One region of the Candidatus Merdisoma sp. HCP28S3_D10 genome, then DNA from elsewhere that is predicted to be linked to it. Evidence: predicted binding sites of a transcription regulator. Region 1 holds the regulator's gene; each other region holds the start of a gene.

The links. The regulator Rex, encoded in region 1, represses fermentation and respiration genes when NADH is low (regulators of the CRP and FNR family bind a similar motif). The targets are predictions, from matches to a motif close to ATTGTTAANTANTTAACAAT.
Region 2: ACTNCH_RS00100 (L-lactate dehydrogenase) is a predicted target of Rex. The motif match lies at 2,139-2,158, and genes of this name have one in related genera.
Region 3: serC (3-phosphoserine/phosphohydroxythreonine transaminase) is a predicted target of Rex. The motif match lies at 4,830-4,849, and genes of this name have one in related genera.

What each region holds. Positions count from the first base shown of each region.
Region 1 covers NZ_JBQHTG010000002.1:300,498-307,964, forward strand. Annotated here, with positions in the region: gene ACTNCH_RS06540 (S8 family peptidase) at 1-119, shown strand, start outside; gene ACTNCH_RS06545 (NADP-dependent isocitrate dehydrogenase) at 196-1,413, shown strand; gene ACTNCH_RS06550 (MBOAT family O-acyltransferase) at 1,403-2,848, shown strand; gene ACTNCH_RS06555 (hypothetical protein) at 2,864-3,859, shown strand; gene ACTNCH_RS06560 (ABC-F family ATP-binding cassette domain-containing protein) at 3,853-5,766, opposite strand; gene ACTNCH_RS06565 (redox-sensing transcriptional repressor Rex) at 5,921-6,568, shown strand; gene alr (alanine racemase) at 6,655-7,467, shown strand, end outside.
Region 2 covers NZ_JBQHTG010000001.1:16,477-23,943, reverse strand. Annotated here, with positions in the region: gene ACTNCH_RS00110 (V-type ATP synthase subunit B) at 1-1,244, shown strand, start outside; gene ACTNCH_RS00105 (V-type ATP synthase subunit D) at 1,279-1,893, shown strand; gene ACTNCH_RS00100 (L-lactate dehydrogenase) at 2,210-3,169, shown strand; gene ACTNCH_RS00095 (CoB--CoM heterodisulfide reductase iron-sulfur subunit B family protein) at 3,475-4,299, shown strand; gene ACTNCH_RS00090 (4Fe-4S dicluster domain-containing protein) at 4,286-4,678, shown strand; gene ACTNCH_RS00085 (4Fe-4S binding protein) at 4,696-6,681, shown strand; gene ACTNCH_RS00080 (hydrogenase iron-sulfur subunit) at 6,672-7,112, shown strand; gene ACTNCH_RS00075 (4Fe-4S dicluster domain-containing protein) at 7,100-7,467, shown strand, end outside.
Region 3 covers NZ_JBQHTG010000004.1:85,439-92,905, reverse strand. Annotated here, with positions in the region: gene ilvD (dihydroxy-acid dehydratase) at 1-1,624, shown strand, start outside; gene ilvB (biosynthetic-type acetolactate synthase large subunit) at 1,694-3,373, shown strand; gene ACTNCH_RS10790 (L,D-transpeptidase family protein) at 3,410-4,774, shown strand; gene serC (3-phosphoserine/phosphohydroxythreonine transaminase) at 4,955-6,034, shown strand; gene ACTNCH_RS10780 (phosphoglycerate dehydrogenase) at 6,038-7,201, shown strand; gene ACTNCH_RS10775 (DUF1015 domain-containing protein) at 7,201-7,467, shown strand, end outside.

The DNA.
Region 1 (7,467 bases):
TCCGTCAGCTTCTGATCCGGGGCGCGGACCGGAGTCCCAACCTTCTTTATCCCAACCGTTCCTGGGGCTATGGACGTCTGAACCTCTATCAGGCGTTTATGGCGCTGGGGCGATTTTAAACTTGCAGTCCCCAGGGAAATCGTCTATAATAAATGGCAAAGCGCGGAAAACGCGAACCTTAGGAGGACACCTACGATGGATAAGATTAGAATGACAACTCCGCTGGTAGAGATGGACGGAGATGAAATGACCCGGATTCTCTGGAAGATGATCAAGGATGAGCTTCTTCTTCCTTTTGTTGATTTAAAGACAGAATATTATGACCTGGGCCTGGAGCACCGGAACGCCACAGATGATCAGGTGACGGTAGCTGCGGCAGAGGCGACTAAAAAATATGGGGTCGCTGTAAAATGCGCGACGATTACCCCCAATGGGGCCCGTATGAAGGAATATGACTTAAAGCAGATGTGGAAGAGTCCCAATGGTACGATCCGGGCGATTCTCGACGGAACCGTATTCCGTGTTCCGATTATCGTAAAAGGCATTGAGCCTTATGTGAAGAATTGGAAGAAACCCATTACCGTAGCCCGTCACGCCTACGGCGATGTCTACAAGGCTTCTGAAATGCGGATTCCGGGACCCGGAAAATGCGAGCTGGTCTTCACAGGCGAGGACGGAACAGAGCTGCGGGAGACTATCCATGAGTTCAAGGAGGGCGGTATCGCGCAGGGTATGCACAACTTGGAGAGCTCCATTGAAAGCTTTGCCAGAAGCTGTTTCTCCTACGCGGTTTCCCAGAAGCAGGATCTGTGGTTCGCCACCAAGGATACCATTTCCAAGAAATACGATCATTTCTTCAAGGACGTATTTCAGGAGATTTATGAGAAAGAATATAAGGAGAAGTTTGAGGAGCTGGGCATCACCTATTTCTATACCCTGATTGACGACGCGGTTGCCCGTGTCATCAAGTCCGAGGGCGGCTATATCTGGGCCTGCAAGAATTATGACGGCGATGTCATGAGCGATCTGATTGCCACAGCCTTCGGTTCCCTGGCTATGATGACCTCCGTACTGGTATCTCCCCACGGCTATTTCGAGTATGAGGCGGCTCACGGAACGGTACAGCGTCATTATTATAAGCACCTGAAGGGAGAGGAGACCTCCACCAACTCTATGGCGACTATTTTTGCCTGGTCCGGAGCGCTGAGAAAGCGTGGCGAGCTGGATCAGAACCAGACTCTTATGGAGTTTGCGGATAAACTGGAGCAGGCCTCCATCGCAACTATCGAAGGCGGTCAGATGACCAAGGATCTGGCTCTGATTACCACCCTGCCGAATCCTGTCGTGCTCTCCAGCGAAGACTTTATCAAAGCCATCCGAAAGAATTTAGAGGATTTATTGCATGCTGTTTAACTCCAATGCATTTTATGTATTTTTACCTATTGTATTTGCAATTTACTGGCTGACGCCCCCCAGATACCGGTGGGGCGTCCTGCTGGTATCCAGCTATTATTTCTATATGAGCGCCAACGCGTCCTATATTTTTCTGATTCTGCTGACAACGGCAGTTTCTTTTTGTACGGCGCTTTTGATCGAAAAAACAGAGGAACAGAAGAAAAAGAAGCTGTATATGGGCATTGCCCTTTGTGTCTGCCTGGGGCTTCTGTTCTTTTTCAAATATTTTAATTTCCTGAGCAGTTCTGTAACGGCGGCTCTTTCGCGGTTTTCCATCTCCATGAGTCCTGTGACCTTGAAGCTGGTGCTGCCGGTGGGTATTTCCTTTTATACCTTCCAGACGCTGGGCTATGTGCTTGACGTCTATCATGGGAAAATCAAAGCCTGCAGGAATTTGGGAAGATACGCGGCCTTTGTATCCTTTTTTCCGCTGCTTCTGGCAGGCCCTATTGAGCGGGCGGAGCATCTGCTGCCCCAGATGGAACGGGAGCATTCCTTTGACTGTGAGAAAGGTATCCGGGGCGCCAAGCTGATTGCCTGGGGGTATTTTAAGAAAATTGCCATCGCGGACGTACTGTGCTCCAGCGTGGATATTGTATACAATCAGGTGACGAACTTCACGGGCCTGGCATTGGCCGTGGCAACCTTTTTCTATGCGTTTCAGGTATACTGTGATTTTTCCGGCTATTCCGACATTGCCAGAGGCGTGGCCTGCCTGTTCGATATGGATCTGATCAACAACTTCAAAAGTCCCTATTTTGCTGCCTCTGTGAAGGAATTCTGGAGCAGATGGCACATCTCTCTGTCCAGCTGGTTCCGGGATTATGTATACATTCCCCTGGGAGGCAGCCGCGCCGGAAAATGGAAGACCTACCGCAATCTGGTACTGACCTTTCTGGTCAGCGGGCTGTGGCATGGCGCCAACTGGACCTTTGTGATCTGGGGCGGACTTCACGGCGTGGCACAGATCGTTGAACGAATCTGGAATCAGTATTTTCCGCCAGGAAAAGAGCGGCGAAGTCCCTTCCGGGTATTGCTGACCTTTGCTTTTGTGACGCTGGCCTGGTTGTTTTTCCGGGCAAATACCATGTCGGACGCGATTTATATCCTGACCCATATCTTCCAGGGCATAACGCAGCCGGTTGAATACGTGAGAGAATGCTATGTGTCTTTTAAAAACGCGGGACTGATCCAGAGCACGGAGCTTAAGCTGGTGCTGTTCTGGGTAGTACTTTTGATGGCCCATGACTATCTGGCGCTAAAGAGCGATGTATGGGAATGGTTTGGCCGGCTCCGGAAGCCTGTACGCTATGCTTTTTATTTCGCCCTGATTTTCGTTGTGCTTTACAGCCGGCAGCTGGGAGAGTACAGTTTTGTTTATTTTCAGTTTTAAAGCGAGAGAGGATACATGAAACGATTTTTAAAAAAAATTGCGCCCTTTGTGATATTTATCCTGGTTCTGGAGCTTGCCATTCCCATGGCGGTGGATCCCTATAATGTTTTCCACTGGGAGAAACTCCGGGATAACGGCGTGGAGCCCAACAGCAATGATATCAAAATGCAGTATATTCTGCATAACCCGGATAAGTTTGATTCCTTTCTGTTCGGATCTTCCCGGACCGGATTTGTAAACGTGGAAAAGATCCCGGAGGGCAACTGGTATAATATGTCTTATTCGGAAGGATTACCGGCGGAACACCTGGATAACTTAAAGGAACTGATCGCCAACGGTATCATTCCGAAAAATGTGATGATTGGCGTGGACAATATCTCTGCCTTTGTGGATCCGGCCTTGCATCAGAGCCAGTTTTACCGGATTCCCTATCCGCGCACAAACAAGCTGGAATTTTATGGAAAATACTTGAGTATCAAAGGGGTATTGCTTTCTCTGGATGTTATTTTAAATCATGAAATAACGGATCCGGATTATGTGGAACGCTATTATCGAAGCGGAAGCACCCTGCGGGATCCGTCTCTTGGAGGAACCTTCCGGGATGATGTTCCTTACTGGGACGACTATTATACGGATTATATGGCAGATTCTCTGCTGGATATCCGGCAGATTCGGGAGCTCTGCCAGGACTATGGCATTAACCTGATTGTTTTCACCAACCCCCTCTACTTCCGGACCTATAAGCAATCCAAGCATTTTGGTTATGAACAGTATCTTGGCTGGCTGGCGGGAGCCGCTGGCGGTTATTATAATTTCAGCGGAGAGAATGCCGTAACCCAGGATAAGCGTTATTATTATGAGGCCAGCCATTATACAGAGGAGCTGGGAGACATGATGATAGATCGTATTTTCAACGGAACGACCGATGAAACGCTGGAAGCCCAAGGCTTCGGCATGTATGTAACAGAAGAGAATCTGGATGAATTCAGAGAAGCGCTGGCCAATCATTGAGCCAGCGCTTCCCATTGTTCATATAGAATTTCAAGACGGGCCGTCAGGGCCTCTTTTTCTTTGTGGAGCTTCATACATTCCGCCACATTGGTGTAGACAGTTTCCTGGGAGAGAAGCTGGTCGATTTCACTGTCCCGGCTTTCCAGTTCAAAAATTTCAGCCTCGGTTTTTTTGAAATCATTTTCCCGCTTTCTCTGCTTTGCCTGTTCTTCCTTCTGCTGTTTCCAGTCCAGCTTTCCGGCAGACTCCGGTTCCGGTGCCTTCGTTTCCGTTGCGTCTATATTCAGAATCTTCGGCGTCAGAATATCGTGCTTTTCCAGATAATAATCATAATTTCCGATATAGTTGACCAGCTGACCACCGGTCAGATCCAGAATCCGGGTGGCGGTGCTGTTGATAAAATACCGGTCATGGGATACATAAAGAACCGTTCCGGTGTAGCGGTTCAGGGCCTGTTCCAGAATTTCTTTGGAGATAATATCCAGATGGTTGGTAGGCTCGTCCAGAATCAGAAAATTAGCTTCGGAAAGCATCAGCTTGGCCAGGGAAACACGGCCCCGTTCCCCGCCGGACAGCTCGGCGATCCGTTTAAACACATCGTCGCCGGTAAAGAGAAAGGCGGCAAGGGTACTGCGGATGGTGGTATTATCCAGATCCGGATAGGCGTCGGAGATCTCCTCAAACAGCGTTTTTTCCGGGTGAAGCACGTGGTGTTCCTGATCATAGTAGCCAATTTTTACCTTGGATCCCAGTGTGAAGGATCCGCTGTCAGCCTCCAGAAGTCCATTCAGAATCTTCAGAATGGTGGTTTTTCCGGTTCCGTTATTTCCGATGAGGGCTACCCGTTCTCCACGCTTTACTTCAAAGCTGAGATCCGTAAAGAGCGTCTGACTGCCGAAGGCTTTGGAAAGTCCTTCTACGGTCAGGACATCGTTTCCGCTGACCACCTTGGGCTCCAGGGTAATATGCATCTCGGAGCGCACCTCGCTGGGCTTTTCCAGGACCTCCATTTTATCCAGCATTTTTTCCCGGCTTTCCGCCCGCTTGATGGACTTTTCCCGGTTAAAGGATTTCAGCTTCTGAATGACCTCTTCCTGATGGCGGATTTCTCGCTGCTGATTCAGCCAGGCGTTCATGCGGGCTTCCCGAAGCTGTGTCTTTTTTGCGGCGTAATCGGTATAATTTCCCTGAAAAGAGGTTACCTCGCCGGCGTCGATTTCAATGATTTTCGTAGCAATTCGATTTAAAAAGTAACGGTCATGGGCAACCACCAAAACAGCGCCGTCATAATTCAGTAGAAAGGTTTCCAGCCAGGCAATGGAATTCATGTCCAGATGGTTGGTGGGCTCGTCCAGCATAATGAGATCCGGATGGGACAAAAGAAGCTTACCCAGGGATACACGGGTCTTCTGACCGCCGGAGAGGGTATTGACCTGCTTCTCGAATTCCTCCTCTTCAAAGCCCAGTCCCTTCAGGACGCCGACTACTTCGCTTTTATAGGCATAACCGTTCTTTAACTCAAATTCATGGTTCAGACGGGTATACTGATCGAGAGCTGTCTCAAGGGCTGCGCCGGAAAGCTCCTTCATCTGCGCTTCCAACTCCCGGATACGCTCTTCCAGGTCGATGACGTCCTGCTTGACCGTCAGAAGCTCCTGATAGATACTGTGGTCACTATTCAAATCCTGATGTTGGGCCAGATAACCAATGGTTTTCCCTTTGGCTAAGATCACTTCGCCGGAGTCTGCTTCCATTTCCCCGATGATAATTTTCAGGAGGGTAGACTTGCCCGCACCGTTGATGCCGACAATGGCAGCCTTTTCCCGATCCTCAATATGGAAGGACGCATTTCTTAAAATGACGTCGGTTCCGAATGCTTTGTTTATATTCTGACATGCTAATATCATAAAAGTACCTCTGTTTTTGACTCTTTTTTCTCACATGAAGTCTATTATAGCGAAAATTACAGGAATGAACAAGATAAAGATTGACAAAAAATTTGCTAATCGCTTATAATAAAGACAGGTTTGAAATGATTTATTGAGGGATGTGTAAAGGAAAATGGAAGAGAGAGAAATCTCAAAAGCAGTGATTAAGCGTCTGCCGCGTTATTATCGTTATCTGGGTGAACTGATGGAAAACGGAGTAGAAAGAATCTCCTCCGGAGAGCTCAGCACGAGAATGAGCGTGACGGCGTCACAAATCCGGCAGGATCTGAATAATTTCGGCGGCTTCGGCCAGCAGGGCTACGGCTACAACGTAAAATACCTGTATGAAGAAATCGGAAAGATTCTCGGTCTGGATAAAAAACACAATATGATTATCATTGGCGGCGGTAATCTGGGACAGGCACTGGCCAATTATGTGGATTTTGAAAAGCGCGGTTTTTACATAAAGGGTATCTTCGATGTAAATCCGGTGCTGAAGGGCTTAAGTGTCCGTGGCATTCAGATTCATATGCTGGAGGATCTGGAAGATTTTATCCGGGATGAGGAGATACAGATTGCAGCGCTGACATTGCCGAAGTCTAAGGCAGAAGAGATGACAAAGCTTCTGGTTCAGTACGGAATCAAGGCTATCTGGAATTTTGCCCATATTGATCTGGATGTTCCGTCGGATGTACTGGTGGAGAATGTACATCTGTCAGAGAGCCTGATGCAGCTTTCTTATAACATTACCAGATATGAGAAGGAACACCCGTGTTCCTGATGGAATTGTAAGAAAAAGGGAAAGGGAGCTTTCGTGGCTCCCTTTTGCATATAACGCATATAGTAAAGCAGTGAGGAGTGTCAGAAGTGAAAAATTATAAGCGTGTAGCAGCTTATGTGGATTTGGATGCCATAGAAGATAATTTTGAGGCTATGAAGGCCAACTTAAAAGAGAATACCAGAATTGCGGCTGTGGTGAAGGCTAACGGCTACGGCCACGGGGCGGTTCCTATTGCCCGGATGATAGAGGATAAGGATTATCTGTGGGGCTTTGCGGCGGCTACCATTGAGGAGGCTGTGGAGCTTCGGAAAAACGGAATCTGCAAGCCGATATTGATTTTGGGCTATGTATTTCCGGAGGATTATCCGGAGCTGGTGCGACTGGATATCCGGCCGACCGTGTTCCGTCTGGACATGGCACGGGAGCTTTCAGAGGAAGCTATCCGCCAGGGAAAAGAAGTCCGGGTGCATATAAAGCTGGATACTGGCATGAGCCGGATTGGGTTTGCGGACACAGAGGAAAGCGTAAAGATGGTCTGCGAGATAGGAAAGCTTCCCGGCATCATCCTGGAAGGCCTGTTTACTCATTTTTCCAAATCTGACGAGACGGATAAGACAGCGACCGAAAAGCAGCTGGCTCGGTATCGTGCTTTTTGCGCTGCCTGCGAAGCAGCCGGTGCAAAATTTCAGATTCATCACTGCTCCAACAGTGCCGGGATCATTGACCTGCCGGAGGCCAATCTGGATATGGTGCGTGCAGGGATTACTGTATATGGTCTGTACCCTTCCGATGAAGTGAAAAAGGAGCTGGTTCCGCTCCGACCGGCTATGGAAATGAAGAGCCATATCGTCCATGTAAAGAAAATTGCGCCGGGAACCGAGGTCAGCTACGGCGGCATC
Region 2 (7,467 bases), on a different contig from region 1:
AATGCTATAAGGATAAGGCGGTGATCCAGGTATTCGGCGGAACCGATAATATGTCCCTTCGCAATACCCACACCAAGCTGACCGGCCATCCCATGGAGATTGCCCTTTCCCCGGAGATCCTGGGCCGTACCTTCAACGGTATCGGACAGCCCATCGACGGCCTGGGCGAGATCGTATCCGACATTCACCGGAATGTAAACGGACAGCCTTTAAACCCGGTTACCCGCGAGTATCCGCGTAACTATATCCGTACCGGATTTTCCGCGATCGACGGTCTGACCACCCTGATTCGAGGACAGAAGCTGCCGATTTTCTCCGGCAACGGTCTGCCCCATGATCAGCTGGCGGCACAGCTGGTAAAGCAGGCTTCCCTGGGTGACGATTCGGACGAGCAGTTCGGTATCGTATTTGCGGCCATGGGCGTGAAGCACGACGTAGCGGATTTCTTCCGCCGTGCCTTCGACGAGAGCGGAGCCTCCGAGCACGTTACCATGTTTATGAATCTGGCAAATGACCCGGTTGTAGAGCGTCTGATTACACCCCGTGTGGCTCTGACCGCAGCCGAGTATCTTGCCTTTGAGTGCAATATGCATATCCTGGTTATCCTGACCGATATGACCTCCTTTGCGGAGGCTATGCGTGAGGTTTCCTCCTCCAAGGGCGAGATTCCCTCCAGAAAGGGTTATCCGGGATACTTATACAGTGAGCTGGCCACCATCTATGAGCGTGCCGGTATCGTAGAGGGCGTCAATGGTTCCGTGACACAGATCCCGATTCTGACCATGCCCAACGACGATATCACCCATCCCATTCCGGACCTGACCGGATATATTACCGAGGGTCAGATTGTACTGGATCGTGAGCTTCACGGACAGGCAGTTTATCCGCCTATCAGCGTACTGCCCTCCCTGTCCCGTCTGATGAAGGACGGTATCGGAGCGGGCTATACCAGAGAGGATCATCAGGATCTGGCGAACCAGCTGTTCTCCTCCTACGCGAAGGTGGGAGACGCGAGAGCGCTGGCTTCCGTTATCGGTGAGGACGAGCTGTCTCCGATTGATAAGAAGTACCTGCAGTTCGGTAAGGCCTTTGAGGCCCGTTTTGTAGGCCAGGGTCCGGAGGAAAACCGTACCATCGAAGAGACGCTGAACATCGGCTGGGAGCTTCTCGGCATGCTGCCGAGAGAGGAACTGGACCGTGTGGATACCAAGATTCTTGATAAATATTATAAGCCGGCAGAATAATGTAAACCGAGTTTTTTAAGAAGGAGGAAGCTGTATGGATAACAATGCAGTTCCTACAAAAGGCAACCTCATACGCGCGAAGAACTCCCTGAAGCTGGCAAAGCAGGGCTATGAGCTGATGGACAAGAAGCGGAACATTCTGATCCGGGAGCTGATGGGACTGGTGGATCAGGCCAAGGATATCCAGGACGAGATCCGCACAACCTTTACCACAGCCTATGCAGCTCTCCAGAAGGCCAACATGGAGCTGGGTATCAATGCCGTAGCCGATGTGGCCCGGAACGTACCCGTGGAGGATACGGTAGAGGTCAAGACCCGAAGTATCATGGGTACCGAGATTCCGCTGGTCCGCTACGACGGGGCTACCCGTGCGCCGGCCTACGCCTTCTACAGCACGAAGGAATCTCTGGATATCGCCAGAGTTTCTTTTGAAAAGGTAAAGGATCTGACCATCAAGCTGTCCGCGGTAGAGAATTCCGCCTACCAGCTGGCGGCCAATATCAAGAAGGCCCAGAAGCGTGCCAACGCTTTGAAGAATATCACCATTCCCCGCTACGAGGCGCTGACGAAAGACATTTCCAACGCCCTGGAGGAGAAGGAGCGTGAGGAGTTCACGAGACTGAAGGTTATTAAAAGAATGCATTCGTAAAGAAAGCATTTGTAAAGAAATAAGCTATGAATTAACAAAAGAGCAGTGCTGACAGAATTCTCCGGTGAGAAGGAAGTCGGCACTGTTTTTGTTTGCAAAAATGCATATTCTTTTCATAAAGATGCGCACTCGGCCGGAATTATCGTTAAGGATTTGTTAATTCTACGAAAAAATTGTACAGAAAGAAGTACAAAAATGATATTTACCTCTTGCATAACCGGATTGTACGTGATATAATGCAATCGGTTGATAAAAAAATATCAATATTGTGAAAAAAATAACGTTGGGACGAGACGAGAAAGAGTGAGGTAACAGTATGGCAAATGAAACATCAAATAAGATCGTAGTAATTGGAGCTGGAAATGTAGGCGAGACTATCTGCTATACCTTGATGCTGCGGGCACAGGTAGGAGAAATCGTTCTGGTAGACGTAAACGAAGATCGTGCGAAGGGTGCAGCCCTGGATATCTCACACGGAACCGCTTTCTACAGCCAGGTACGCGTTCGTCAGGGCGGATATGAGGAGTGCGCGGACGCCAAGATTATCATTGTTACAGCGGGTGTTCCCCGGAAGCCGGGCCAGACCCGTCTGGAGCTTGCGAAGGTAAATACCGGAGTGGCAAGAAGCATTGCGAAGAATATCATGAAGTATGCAAAGAATCCGCTGATTATCGTAGTATCCAATCCGGTAGACGTGAACACCTATCTGATTCAGAAGGAGACAGGCCTGTCCCCGGAGCGGGTTATCGGAACCGGAACCTCTCTGGACACCGCGCGTTTCCGTTATCTCTTAAGCCAGCGTGCGAACGTAGATATCCGTGATATTCAGGGCTATATCCTGGGCGAGCACGGAGACAGCCAGGTGCCGATCTGGAGCAGTGTCAACGTAGCGGGCGAGACCATCGACCATTTCCTGCCGGAGGATCCGAAGGAGAAGGAGGAAGTAAAGGAGGCTATCGCACTGAAGGCAAAGACCGGCGGCGCGGACGTTATCTCCCTGAAGGGCGCGACCTTCGACGGAATCGCCATGTCCACCTTCCGGATTGTGGAATCCATTCTCAAGAATCAGAATACCGTACTTCCGGTGGCACACGTGCTGGGTAAGGAGTACGGAGAAGAGCTGGAAGGCTCCTGTATCAGTATCCCCTGCGTAGTCAACGCAGACGGAATTGCCAAGGCAATCAAGATTACCCTGACAGACAAGGAGCGGGAGCAGGTAGAGCATTCTGCAGAGGTTCTGAGAAACTTCATCGATGACGTTATGAAAGAGGACTAAAGAATCAAACCGATAAAACAGAGTGGAAATTTCCACTCTGTTTTTTATTTAACATTCCGGCAACAAAGAGGATGGGGAGATTTTGCAAAAAATCCGACGATTTAAGTCGGAATTAACAGGAAAAAATGTGAAGTTAACATGAAAATGCAACATATCCACCAAAAAAACTTCAAAAACTAACATAAAATCCGGATTGGGGGGTTGTTAATGGTTTAACAGTGTAGTATAATAACTAAGATTGATAGAAAATTGTCAAAAAGACAACTTACACACCAACATACGAAAAAACAAAAGGAGGTAGTCAAATGGTGTACAGCTACTATCCGGGCTGCACGTTGAAGAACAAGGCGCAGGACCTGGACCGATACGCCAGAATGTCAGCAGAAGCGCTGGGCTTTTCCTTACGGGAAATCGAGGAATGGCAGTGCTGTGGAGCTGTCTATCCGCTGGCGTCCGATGAGATCGCCACAAAGCTGTCCGCAGTCCGCGCCCTGAACGACGCAAAGGAGAAGGGACAGGATCTGGTAACGCTCTGTTCTGCCTGTCATCACGTAATCAAGCGTGTCAACGACGATATGCAGAATGTGGAAGATATCCGTACCAGAGCCAACAATTATCTGAACCTGGCAGAGCCCTATGAAGGAGAGACAAAGGTCCTTCATTATCTGGAGGTTCTCCGTGACCACATCGGTTTTGATACCATCCGGGAAAAGGTGACACATCCCTTGACCGGACGGAAAATCGGCGCGTATTATGGCTGTATGCTGCTTCGCCCCAGTGATATCATGGCCTTTGACGATCCGGAGAATCCGACCATTATCGAAGACTTTATCCGGGCCCTGGGCGCTGAGCCGGTGGTGTATCCCTACCGGAACGAGTGCTGCGGCGGTTATGTGTCCCTGAAGGACAAGCCCCTGGCCGGTACGATGGTAGACCGGGTCATGGAATCCGCGGCAGATCACGGAGCGGAAGAACTGATTACCGCCTGTCCTCTGTGTCTCTATAACCTGAGAACCAGTGGAAGCGCGAAAAAGCTTCCGGTTACGTATCTGACGGAGCTTCTGGCAGAGGCTCTTGGCCTGATTCCTGAGAAAAATGCGGAAGGAGGAGCAGAAGATGCAGAAGGCTGATATGGCGAAGGCCGATAGACTTCGGGAGATGAGCGGCGTCAACACCCGGAAATGTATGAAATGCGGAAAATGCTCCGCGACCTGTCCCGCTTATGAGGAGATGGATATCCGTCCCCATCAGTTTGTTTCTTATGTGGAGAATGGCGACATAGAGCCCCTTTTAAATTCCACCACCATCTGGAAATGTCTTTCCTGCTTTGCCTGCGTAGAGCGCTGTCCCAGAGATGTAAAGCCTGCGAAGCTCATTGAGGCGGTACGGCAGATGGTAGTAAGACAGCGGGGCGGCAATTATTTAAGCCCCAACGAGATACCCGAATTACTGGACGAGGAACTGCCCCAGCAGCTGCTGGCCAGCGCGTTCCGCAAATACAGCAAATAATCAGGAGGTGAAAAAACGTGCAGAGAATAGGAGTATTTGTCTGTCATTGCGGTACGAACATAGCTGCGACGGTAGATATCGGACGGGTGGTAGCGGCAGCGGCGAAGGAGCCGGGCGTCGTTCACGCGGAAGATTACCAGTATATGTGTTCTGAAGCAGGACAGCTGAAAATCCGGGAGGCCATCGAGCAGAAACACCTGACAGGTATCGTTGTCTGTTCCTGTTCCCCCAGAATGCATGAGAATACATTTCGCCAGGCGGCAAAGCGGGCCGGTATCAATCCCTACATGGTAGAGATTGCCAATATCCGCGAGCATTGCTCCTGGATTCATAAAGATATGGAGGAAGCGACCGAGAAGGCCATTATCCTGGCCCGGGCGGCCATCGCGAAGGTTATGCTGAACGCGCCTCTGACGCCGGGCACCAGCCAGGTTGTAAAGCGCGCCCTGGTGATTGGCGGCGGTATCGCAGGTATCCAGACCGCGCTGGATATCGCGGAGGCAGGCTACGAGGTAGATATCGTAGAGAAGACTCCCAGTATCGGAGGCCGTATGTCCCAGCTTGACAAGACCTTCCCGACTCTGGACTGCTCCGCCTGTATCCTGACTCCGAAAATGGTGGAGGCTGCGGCCCATGAGAAGATTACGATTTATACATATAGCGAGGTAGAGAAGGTCAGCGGTTTCGTAGGTGATTTCCATGTGGATATCCGGAAAAAAGCCAGAAGCGTGGATATGAGCAAGTGTACCGGCTGCGGCGTCTGCCAGGAGAAGTGTCCTTCCAAGAAGGCTCCCAATGAATTCAACCGGGGACTGAATACACGAAGCGCGATCTATACGCCCTTCGCCCAGGCGATTCCCAATGTTCCGGTGATTGATCGTGAAAACTGTATGAAATTCAAGACCGGAAAATGCGGCGTCTGCGCCAAGGTATGTCAGGCGAGCGCGATTGATTACGAGCAGAAGGATGAGATCATTACCGTGGATTACGGCGCTATCGTCGTGGCGACCGGCTTTGATACCATTAAGCTGGATCAGTACGATGAATATGCGTATAACCAGAGCCCGGACGTCATCACGTCCCTGGAGCTGGAGCGTATCATGAACGCGGCAGGACCCACCAAGGGCCACCTGGAGCGGATGTCCGATCACAAGGCTCCCAAGTCCATCGTATTTGTCCAGTGCGTGGGTTCCCGCTGCGCGGACAAGAGAGGAAAGAGCTATTGCTCCAAGATTTGCTGTATGTATACAGCGAAGCATGCCATGCTGATTCGTGACAAATATCCGGACGTAGATGTGACCGTATTCTACATCGACGTGCGTACTCCGGGCAAGAACTTCGACGAGTTCTATCGTCGGGCAGTGGAGGAGTATGGAGTCCATTACATCAAGGGTCAGGTAGGAAAGGTAGCGCCCCAGGGCGATAAGCTGCTGGTACAGGCCTCTGACCTGCTGGACAACAGGCAGATTCGGATGGAAACGGATATGGTTGTCCTGGCTACTGCCATTGAGCCGAATCCGGATGTGAGAAAGATTGCCACCATGCTGACAGCCAGCATTGATACCAACAATTTCCTGACTGAGTCCCATGCCAAGCTGCGTCCGGTGGAGTCCCCCACAGCGGGAATCTTCCTGTCCGGTGTCTGCCAGGGACCCAAGGATATTCCGGAGACCGTAGCCCAGGCCGGAGCCGCTGCCGTAAAGGTGATAGGACTTCTGGCGAAGGATCATCTGGTTACCAACCCCTGTACAGCCAAGGCAGATCCGATCTTCTGTAATGGCTGCTCCACCTGTGAAAAGGTATGTCCTTACGGAGCGATTTCCTACGAGGATCAGCTGGTAAATGATCATGGTATCCGTGAGACGAGACGGGTAGCCGTTGTGAACAGCGCTCTCTGTCAGGGCTGCGGAGCATGTACCGTTGCCTGCCCGTCCGGAGCTATGGATCTGCAGGGCTTCTCAAACAGACAAATTCTTGCGGAGGTAGATGCGATATGCAGGTAGAAAATACAGAATTTAGACCGAAGATTGTAGCGTTCTGCTGCAACTGGTGCTCCTACGCAGGCGCAGACCTGGCGGGAAGCAGCCGACTTGCTTACCCAGCGGATGTAAAGATTATCCGCGTGCCCTGCTCCTGCCGTGTGAACCCCATGTTTATCCTGAGAGCCTTCCAGAGGGGAGCGGACGGCGTGATTCTCTGCGGCTGCCACCCGGGAGACTGTCATTACACCACAGGAAACTATTACGCAAGAAGACGTATGACACTGCTTTTCTCCATGCTGGATTACCTGGGCGTGGAAAATGGACGTACCCGCGTAGAGTGGGTATCTGCGGCTGAGGGCGTGAAGTTCTCCACCACCATGAATGAATTTGTAGCTAAAATTCATGAACTGGGAGAAAATGTAAGATTGGAGGATCTGCGATGCAAGGGTTAATCGAGAGAGCGAAAGAGCTTCTGGCAGACGGAACCGTAGCGCAGGTTCTGGGCTGGAGAAAGGGCGATATGGGATACGATCCGGAGCCGGCTTATTTCTATAAGGAAGAGGAATTACAGGATTTTGTTTACGACGCGTTCTGCGGCGCAAACTTAAGCAAATATATGATTGAGGCCTCCAAGCTGGAGGGCAGGACGCTGGTATTCTTAAAGCCCTGCGACACCTACAGCTTCAATCAGCTGATCAAGGAGCACCGGGTTGACCGGGAAAAGGCTTACATCATCGGCGTGGGCTGCAAGGGTACCTTAAAGCCGGAGAAAATCCGGGAGGCTGGTATTAAAGGTATTGAGCGCGT
Region 3 (7,467 bases), on a different contig from region 1:
GCCTCACCGCAGCCTGTTTAACGCGCTGGGACTGACAGAAGAAGAAATGAAAAAGCCGCTGGTCGGCATCGTCAGCTCCTACAATGAGATTGTACCGGGCCATATGAATCTGGATAAGATCGTAGAGGCCGTAAAGCTTGGCGTAGCCATGGGCGGCGGTACCCCGATTGTATTTCCGGCGATCGCGGTCTGCGACGGTATCGCCATGGGACATGTGGGAATGAAGTATTCCCTGGTTACCCGGGATCTGATTGCGGATTCCACCGAATGTATGGCCATGGCTCATCAGTTCGACGCCCTGGTTATGGTTCCCAACTGTGACAAGAACGTGCCGGGACTTCTGATGGCGGCGGCGCGGATCAATGTGCCGACGATCTTCGTCAGCGGCGGCCCCATGCTGGCAGGCCATGTGCATGGACAGAAGAGAAGTCTTTCCAGTATGTTCGAGGCAGTGGGCTCCTACGCGGCGGGCACTATGACCGAGGAGGACGTAAAGGAATTCGAGGCGAAGGTATGTCCGACCTGCGGTTCCTGCTCCGGTATGTATACCGCCAACAGCATGAACTGCCTGACTGAGGCTCTGGGCATGGGACTTCCGGGCAACGGAACCATTCCGGCTGTTTACTCCGAGCGGATCAAGCTGGCAAAGCATGCCGGCATGCAGGTTATGGAGCTGTGGAAGAAGAATATCCGTCCCCGCGATATTATGACCAAGGAGGCATTCCTGAACGCCCTGACCGTGGATATGGCTCTCGGCTGCTCCACCAACAGTATGCTGCACTTGCCGGCGATCGCCCATGAAGCAGATGTGGATCTGAACATGGAGATTGCCAACGAGATGAGCGCCAGAACGCCGAACCTGTGCCATCTGGCTCCGGCAGGCCCCACCTACATGGAGGATCTGAACGAGGCAGGCGGCGTCTACGCAGTTATGAACGAGTTAAATAAGAAGAACCTGTTGAACACAGATCTGATTACTGTAACCGGTAAGACCGTCGGCGAGAACATTGCAGGCTGTATCAACCGGAATCCGGAGGTCATCCGACCCATTGACAATCCCTACAGCGAGATCGGCGGTATCGCTGTCCTGAAGGGAAATCTGGCTCCGGATACGGGCGTTGTAAAGCGCTCCGCCGTGGTTCCGGAGATGATGGTACATGAAGGACCGGCCCGGGTATTTGACTGCGAGGAGGACGCAATCGCAGCCATCAAGGGCGGCAAAATCGTGGCAGGCGATGTGGTTGTGATCCGTTACGAGGGACCAAAGGGCGGACCGGGTATGAGAGAGATGCTGAATCCCACCTCTGCCATCGCAGGCATGGGACTGGGATCTACTGTAGCCCTGATTACTGACGGCCGTTTCAGCGGAGCCTCCAGAGGAGCTTCCATCGGACATGTATCGCCCGAGGCGGCAGTGGGCGGCCCCATCGCCCTGGTAGAGGAGGGAGATCGGATTCTCATCGATATTCCGCATAATAAGCTGGAGGTTTTGGTTTCCGACGAGGTGCTGGCAGAGCGGAAAGCAAAATGGCAGCCCAGAGAGCCCCGGGTAACCACCGGATATCTGGCGCGCTACGCCAAGATGGTAACCTCCGGAAACAGAGGCGCGATTCTGGAAAAATAATCCGGAGCATAGAAAGAATACGCAGGCAGAATTCCTGTGAAGAAAGAATAGATAAAAGGGGAGAGCAATATGCAGCTTACAGGATCACAGATTTTAGTAGAATGTCTCAAAGAGCAGGGCGTAGATACCGTATTCGGTTACCCGGGAGGAGCCATTTTGAATGTATACGATGAATTATATAAGCACAGTGATGAGATTCGTCATATCCTGACCTCTCATGAGCAGGGAGCGTCCCATGCGGCAGACGGCTATGCCAGAGCCACAGGCAAGGTAGGCGTATGTCTGGCTACCTCAGGTCCGGGTGCCACCAACCTGGTTACGGGTATTGCTACCGCTTATATGGATTCCGTTCCCATGGTAGCCATCACCTGTAATGTAGGCAAGGGAATGCTGGGAAGGGACTCCTTCCAGGAGGTAGATATCTCCGGTATCACCATGCCGATTACTAAGCATAATTTCATCATCAAGGACGTGGAAGCGCTGGCTCCGGCTCTCCGCAGAGCCTTTGATATCGCCAGAAGCGGCCGTCCCGGCCCGGTGCTGGTGGACATCACCAAGAATGCTACGGCAGATAAGACGGAGTATGAGTATCGGAAGCCGCAGCTGCCGGAGCGTGTCACAGAGACAATCCGGGAAGAGGATCTGGAGAAGGCCCTGGAGATGATCCGGGAAGCGGAGCGCCCCTTTATCTTTGTAGGCGGCGGTTCCGTCATCTCCGGCGCTTCGGAGGAAATTAACGAGCTGGCTCATAAGATCCAGGCCCCGGTCTGTGATTCCCTTATGGGAAAAGGCGCGTTTGACGGCACCGATCCGCTGTATACCGGTATGCTGGGTATGCATGGAACCAAAGCGTCCAACTTCGGTGTGGCCCACTGCGATCTGCTGATTACTCTGGGCGCCCGCTTCAGCGACCGCGTGACCGGAGATACCAGCCGGTTCGCGAAGAAAGCAAAGGTTCTGCAGATTGATGTGGATCCGGCGGAGATCAATAAGAACGTACTGGTCAGCGGAAGTGTGATTGGAGACGTAAAGTCCGTTGTGGCAATGCTGAATGAGAGATTGTCGGAAATGAAGCATGAGGCCTGGACCGCAGAGGTAGAGGCTCTGAAGAATCAATATCCGCTGAAGTTTGACGGTGACCGTCTGACAGGACCCTATGTGGTAGAGGAGCTGTACCGGGTTACCAAGGGCGACGCCATCATTACGACAGAGGTGGGCCAGAATCAGATGTGGGCTGCCCAGTATTATAAGTATAAGGAGCCCAGAACTTTCCTGACTTCCGGTGGTTTGGGAACCATGGGCTATGGCCTGGGAGCCAGTATCGGAGCCAAGCTGGGCCGTCCGGACAAGACGGTTGTCAATGTGGCGGGCGACGGCTGCTTCCGCATGAATATGAATGAGATTGCCACAGCGGCCCGTTATAACGTACCGATTATCCAGTTAGTGTTGAATAACCATGTGCTGGGTATGGTGCGCCAGTGGCAGACCTTGTATTACGGACAGCGTTATTCCGCGACGGTGCTGGATGACCAGGTGGATTTTGTAAAGCTGGCAGAGGCTATGGGTGCAGTCGGCATGCGTGTGACAAAGAAAGAAGAAGTCGCTCCGGCTCTGGAAAAGGCCATTTCCCTTGGCCGTCCGGTGGTTCTGGAGTGTGTCATCGACAGTGATGATAAGGTGTTCCCGATGATGTCTCCGGGAGCCCCGCTGGAGGATACCTTCGACGCGGACGATTTAAATCAGAAATAGGGACAAGAGAGAAAATAGAGTGGAGTAGAATGAAAAATGATAGCGGTAATAAAGCGGATACGTTGGTATCTCTGGATCCTGATCGTTCTTGTGTTGGCATACGTGGGAGTTTCCATTTATTTTATGGAGCATTTTTTCCCGGGAACCACATTTAACGGAGCAAACGCAGATCTGTATACGGTAAAGCAGGTAAATGAACTTCTGCTTTCCCAGGGAAATGCCTATACTCTGACGCTGGAGGAGCGGGGCGGCGATACGGTCACCCTGACTCCGAAGAAACTGGGTATGAGCTTTTCGGATAATGAGGAAGTGCGGGTGCTGAAGCGGAAGCAGAACGGTTTTCTGTGGCCCAGGCTGTTCTGGGAAAAGGATTCTTATCAGATTGGTCCGAAGCTTTCCTTCGATGAGGATACCCTTGCGGAAACCATGCTGGAATGTGTGAAGCAGGGTGCTTCCCCGGAAAACGCCTGGGTCGAGATGACAGAAGATGGATACGAGGTCCATAAGGAGGAACAGGGCGCAGAGGTAGACAGCCGGGTTCTGGAAGATCAGATTCGGTCCGCAGCCTCCAATCTGTTGGAAACGCTGGATCTGGAGGAGACAGGCTGCTATGTGAAGCCTGAGATTACCACCGAATCAGAGCAGATAACAGATCTGACCGATGAGCTTGACAAGTGGCTTGGCGCATCCGTCACCTACACCTTCGGAAATCAGAAGGAGATAGTAGATCGATCGGTTATCAGCTGTTTTATTACCATTGACGAGGATTACCAGGCGACCCTTTCCAGGGAAGCCGTCGCTGACTGGGTGGCAGAGCTTGCGAAGGAGCGGGATACCTATAAGCAGGCCCGCAGCTTCCAGAGCACCCTGCGGGGAACCGTTACCGTAAAGGGCGGCAACTACGGCTGGCAGATCGATAAGGCGGCCGAGAGTGAAGCCTTGTTTGCGAGCCTTGAAAAGGGCGAAACTGTCACAAAGGAACCGGCCTATAGTCACGAGGGCAATACCTGGGACGGCCCCAACGGAGATATCGGCAATACCTATATCGAGGTGGATCTGAGCGCCCAGCATATGTGGTGCTACAAAAACGGCGCGCTGGTTGTGGACACAGACGTGGTAACCGGCAATATCAGCCGTGGCTATAATACGCCTGCCATCGTAGCGCAGATTCAGTATAAGACCCGCAATGCGGTGCTGAAGGGCGACAATTACCGGACTCCGGTGAATTACTGGATGCCTTTTTACGGCAATTACGGAATCCATGACGCCTACTGGCGCTCCCAGTTTGGCGGAGAGGTCTATCTGACCAACGGTTCCCACGGCTGTGTCAATACGCCGCTGGCAGCCATGAAGCAGGTGTACGCCAATATGGAAAAGGGTACGCCGGTTGTCCTCTATTAATCAAGAGGATATTCGCAATGGAAGCAGGGGACTTACTTGATTCGGTTAAAAAATGATTGACAAGAGTTTAACAAGGTACTAGAATAAAGAAAATTACATAATATACATAAAACCTGCAAATATTCAGACAAATCGGGAAAGGCTGCAGGAACGTAAGTAAAAAGTGGGAGGAATGAAAAAATGAGTCGTGTGTATAATTTTTCAGCAGGACCGGCTGTTATGCCGGAGGAGGTTTTGCGCGAGGCAGCAGATGAGATGCTGGACTACCGGGGAACAGGAATGTCCGTGATGGAAATGTCACACCGCTCCAAGGCCTTTGAGACCATCATTCAGGAGGCGGAGCAGGACCTGCGCGATCTGATGCAGATTCCGGACAATTATAAGGTGCTGTTCATGCAGGGCGGAGCCCATCTCCAGTTTGCGGCAATTCCCATGAACCTGATGAAAAACAAGGTGGCTGATTATATCATCACCGGACAGTGGGCGAAGAAGGCGTTCAAGGAGGCGCAGATTTACGGAAAGGCCAATGCCATCGCTTCTTCGGAGGACGAAACCTTCTCCTATATTCCGGATTGCTCCGATCTGCCTGTCAGCCCGGACGCGGATTATGTATACATCTGTGAAAATAACACCATCTACGGAACCAAGTTCCATACACTGCCGGATACCAAGGGGAAGACACTGGTATCGGATATCTCCTCCTGCTTCTTGTCAGAGCCGGTGGACGTAAGCAAATACGGCCTGCTCTACGGCGGCGTACAGAAAAACGTGGGCCCCGCGGGAATGGCTATCGTGATTATCCGGGAGGACCTGATCACCGAGGACGTGCTTCCCTATACACCGACTTATATGAAATACAAGATTCACGCGGACGCGGATTCTCTTTACAATACGCCTAACTGCTACTGCATCTATATGTGCGGTAAGGTCTTCAAATGGCTGAAGAAGCAGGGTGGTCTGGAAGCGATGAAGGCCCGCAATGAGGAGAAGGCAAAGGTTCTCTATGATTTCCTGGATTCCAGCAAGCTCTTCAAGGGTACCGTACGCAAGGAGGACCGTTCCATCATGAACGTACCTTTTGTGACCGGAGACAAGGAGCTGGACGCAAAATTCATCAAAGAGGCTACGGAGGCAGGCTTTGTGAACCTGAAGGGACACAGAAGCGTAGGCGGAATGCGGGCAAGCATTTACAACGCCATGCCCCTGGAGGGCGTAAAGGCCCTGGTAGCGTTCATGAAGAAATTTGAGGAGGATAATTAAGCCATGTATCAGTACAAATGCATGAATCAGATCGCTCAGGTGGGTCTGGATCATTTCACAAAGGATTATCAGCAGGTAGAGGATATGAATGAGGCAGACGCGCTGCTGGTGCGGAGCGCAGCCCTTCATGATACAGAATTTCCGGAGAATCTGAAGGCCATTGCCCGCGCCGGGGCCGGAGTCAACAACATTCCCCTGGCCAAATGCGCGGAGCAGGGAATCGTGGTATTCAATACGCCGGGTGCCAATGCCAATGGCGTTAAAGAACTGGTACTGGCAGGTATGCTGCTGGCGGCCAGAGATATCATCGGCGGCGTAAACTGGGTACAGTCGGAGCGTATGAATGAGGAGATCAGCAAGCTTGCGGAAAAGCAGAAAAAGCAGTTTGCCGGTCACGAGATCCAGGGAAAGAAGCTGGGTATCATCGGTCTGGGAGCCATCGGCGTCCAGGTGGCGAACGCAGCGACTCATCTTGGCATGGAAGTGCTGGGTTATGATCCCTATATCTCCGTGGACGCAGCCTGGAATTTGTCCCGCAATATCCGCCATATTACCAATGTGGACGATATTTACAAGGAGTGCGATTATATCACCATTCATGTGCCCTTGATGGACAATACAAAGGGTATGATCAACGCAGAAGCCATCGAGAAGATGAAGGACGGCGTGGTTGTCCTGAACTATGCCCGTGACCTTCTGGTAGACGAGAAGGCGATGGTAGACGCACTGAAGAAGGGCAAGGTAGCCCGTTACATGACAGACTTTCCGAATCCTGTTACCGCAGGCGCAAAGGGAGTCATCGTGACGCCCCATCTGGGAGCGTCCACAGAGGAGGCAGAGGAAAACTGTGCGCGGATGGCGGTAAAGGAGCTTCGTGGCTATCTGGAGTATGGCAATATCCAGCATTCCGTCAACTATCCGGACTGCGATATGGGTATTCCCAGCTATCCGGCCCGTGTGGCAATCTGCCATCGAAATGTAAAAAATATGTTGAGCCAGTTTACAACCATTCTCGGTGAGGCCAACTATAACATTGGCAACATGACCAACAAGAGCCGCGGAGACTATGCGTATTCCATGTTCGATCTGGAGAGCGCCGCAAGTCCGGAACTGATCGAGAAGCTGGAGGCGGTAGATGGCGTACTGAAAGTGCGGGTGATCTGCTGATGGCCAGGATCAGAGCTTTCCGGGGCATTCGTCCCGCAGCCGGGAAGGAAGCGGAGATCGCGGCCCTGCCCTATGATGTATACAACTGGGAGGAGGCCAGAAGGGCCGTACAGGGTCACCCCTTGTCCTTTCTTCGTATCGACCGGGCGGAGACCCAGCTTCCGGAGGATACGGACATCTATGCGCCGGAGGTCTATCAGAAAGCAAAGGAGCTGCTCTGGGGAATGGTACGGGATGGAGATTTTATACAGGACGATACGCCCTGC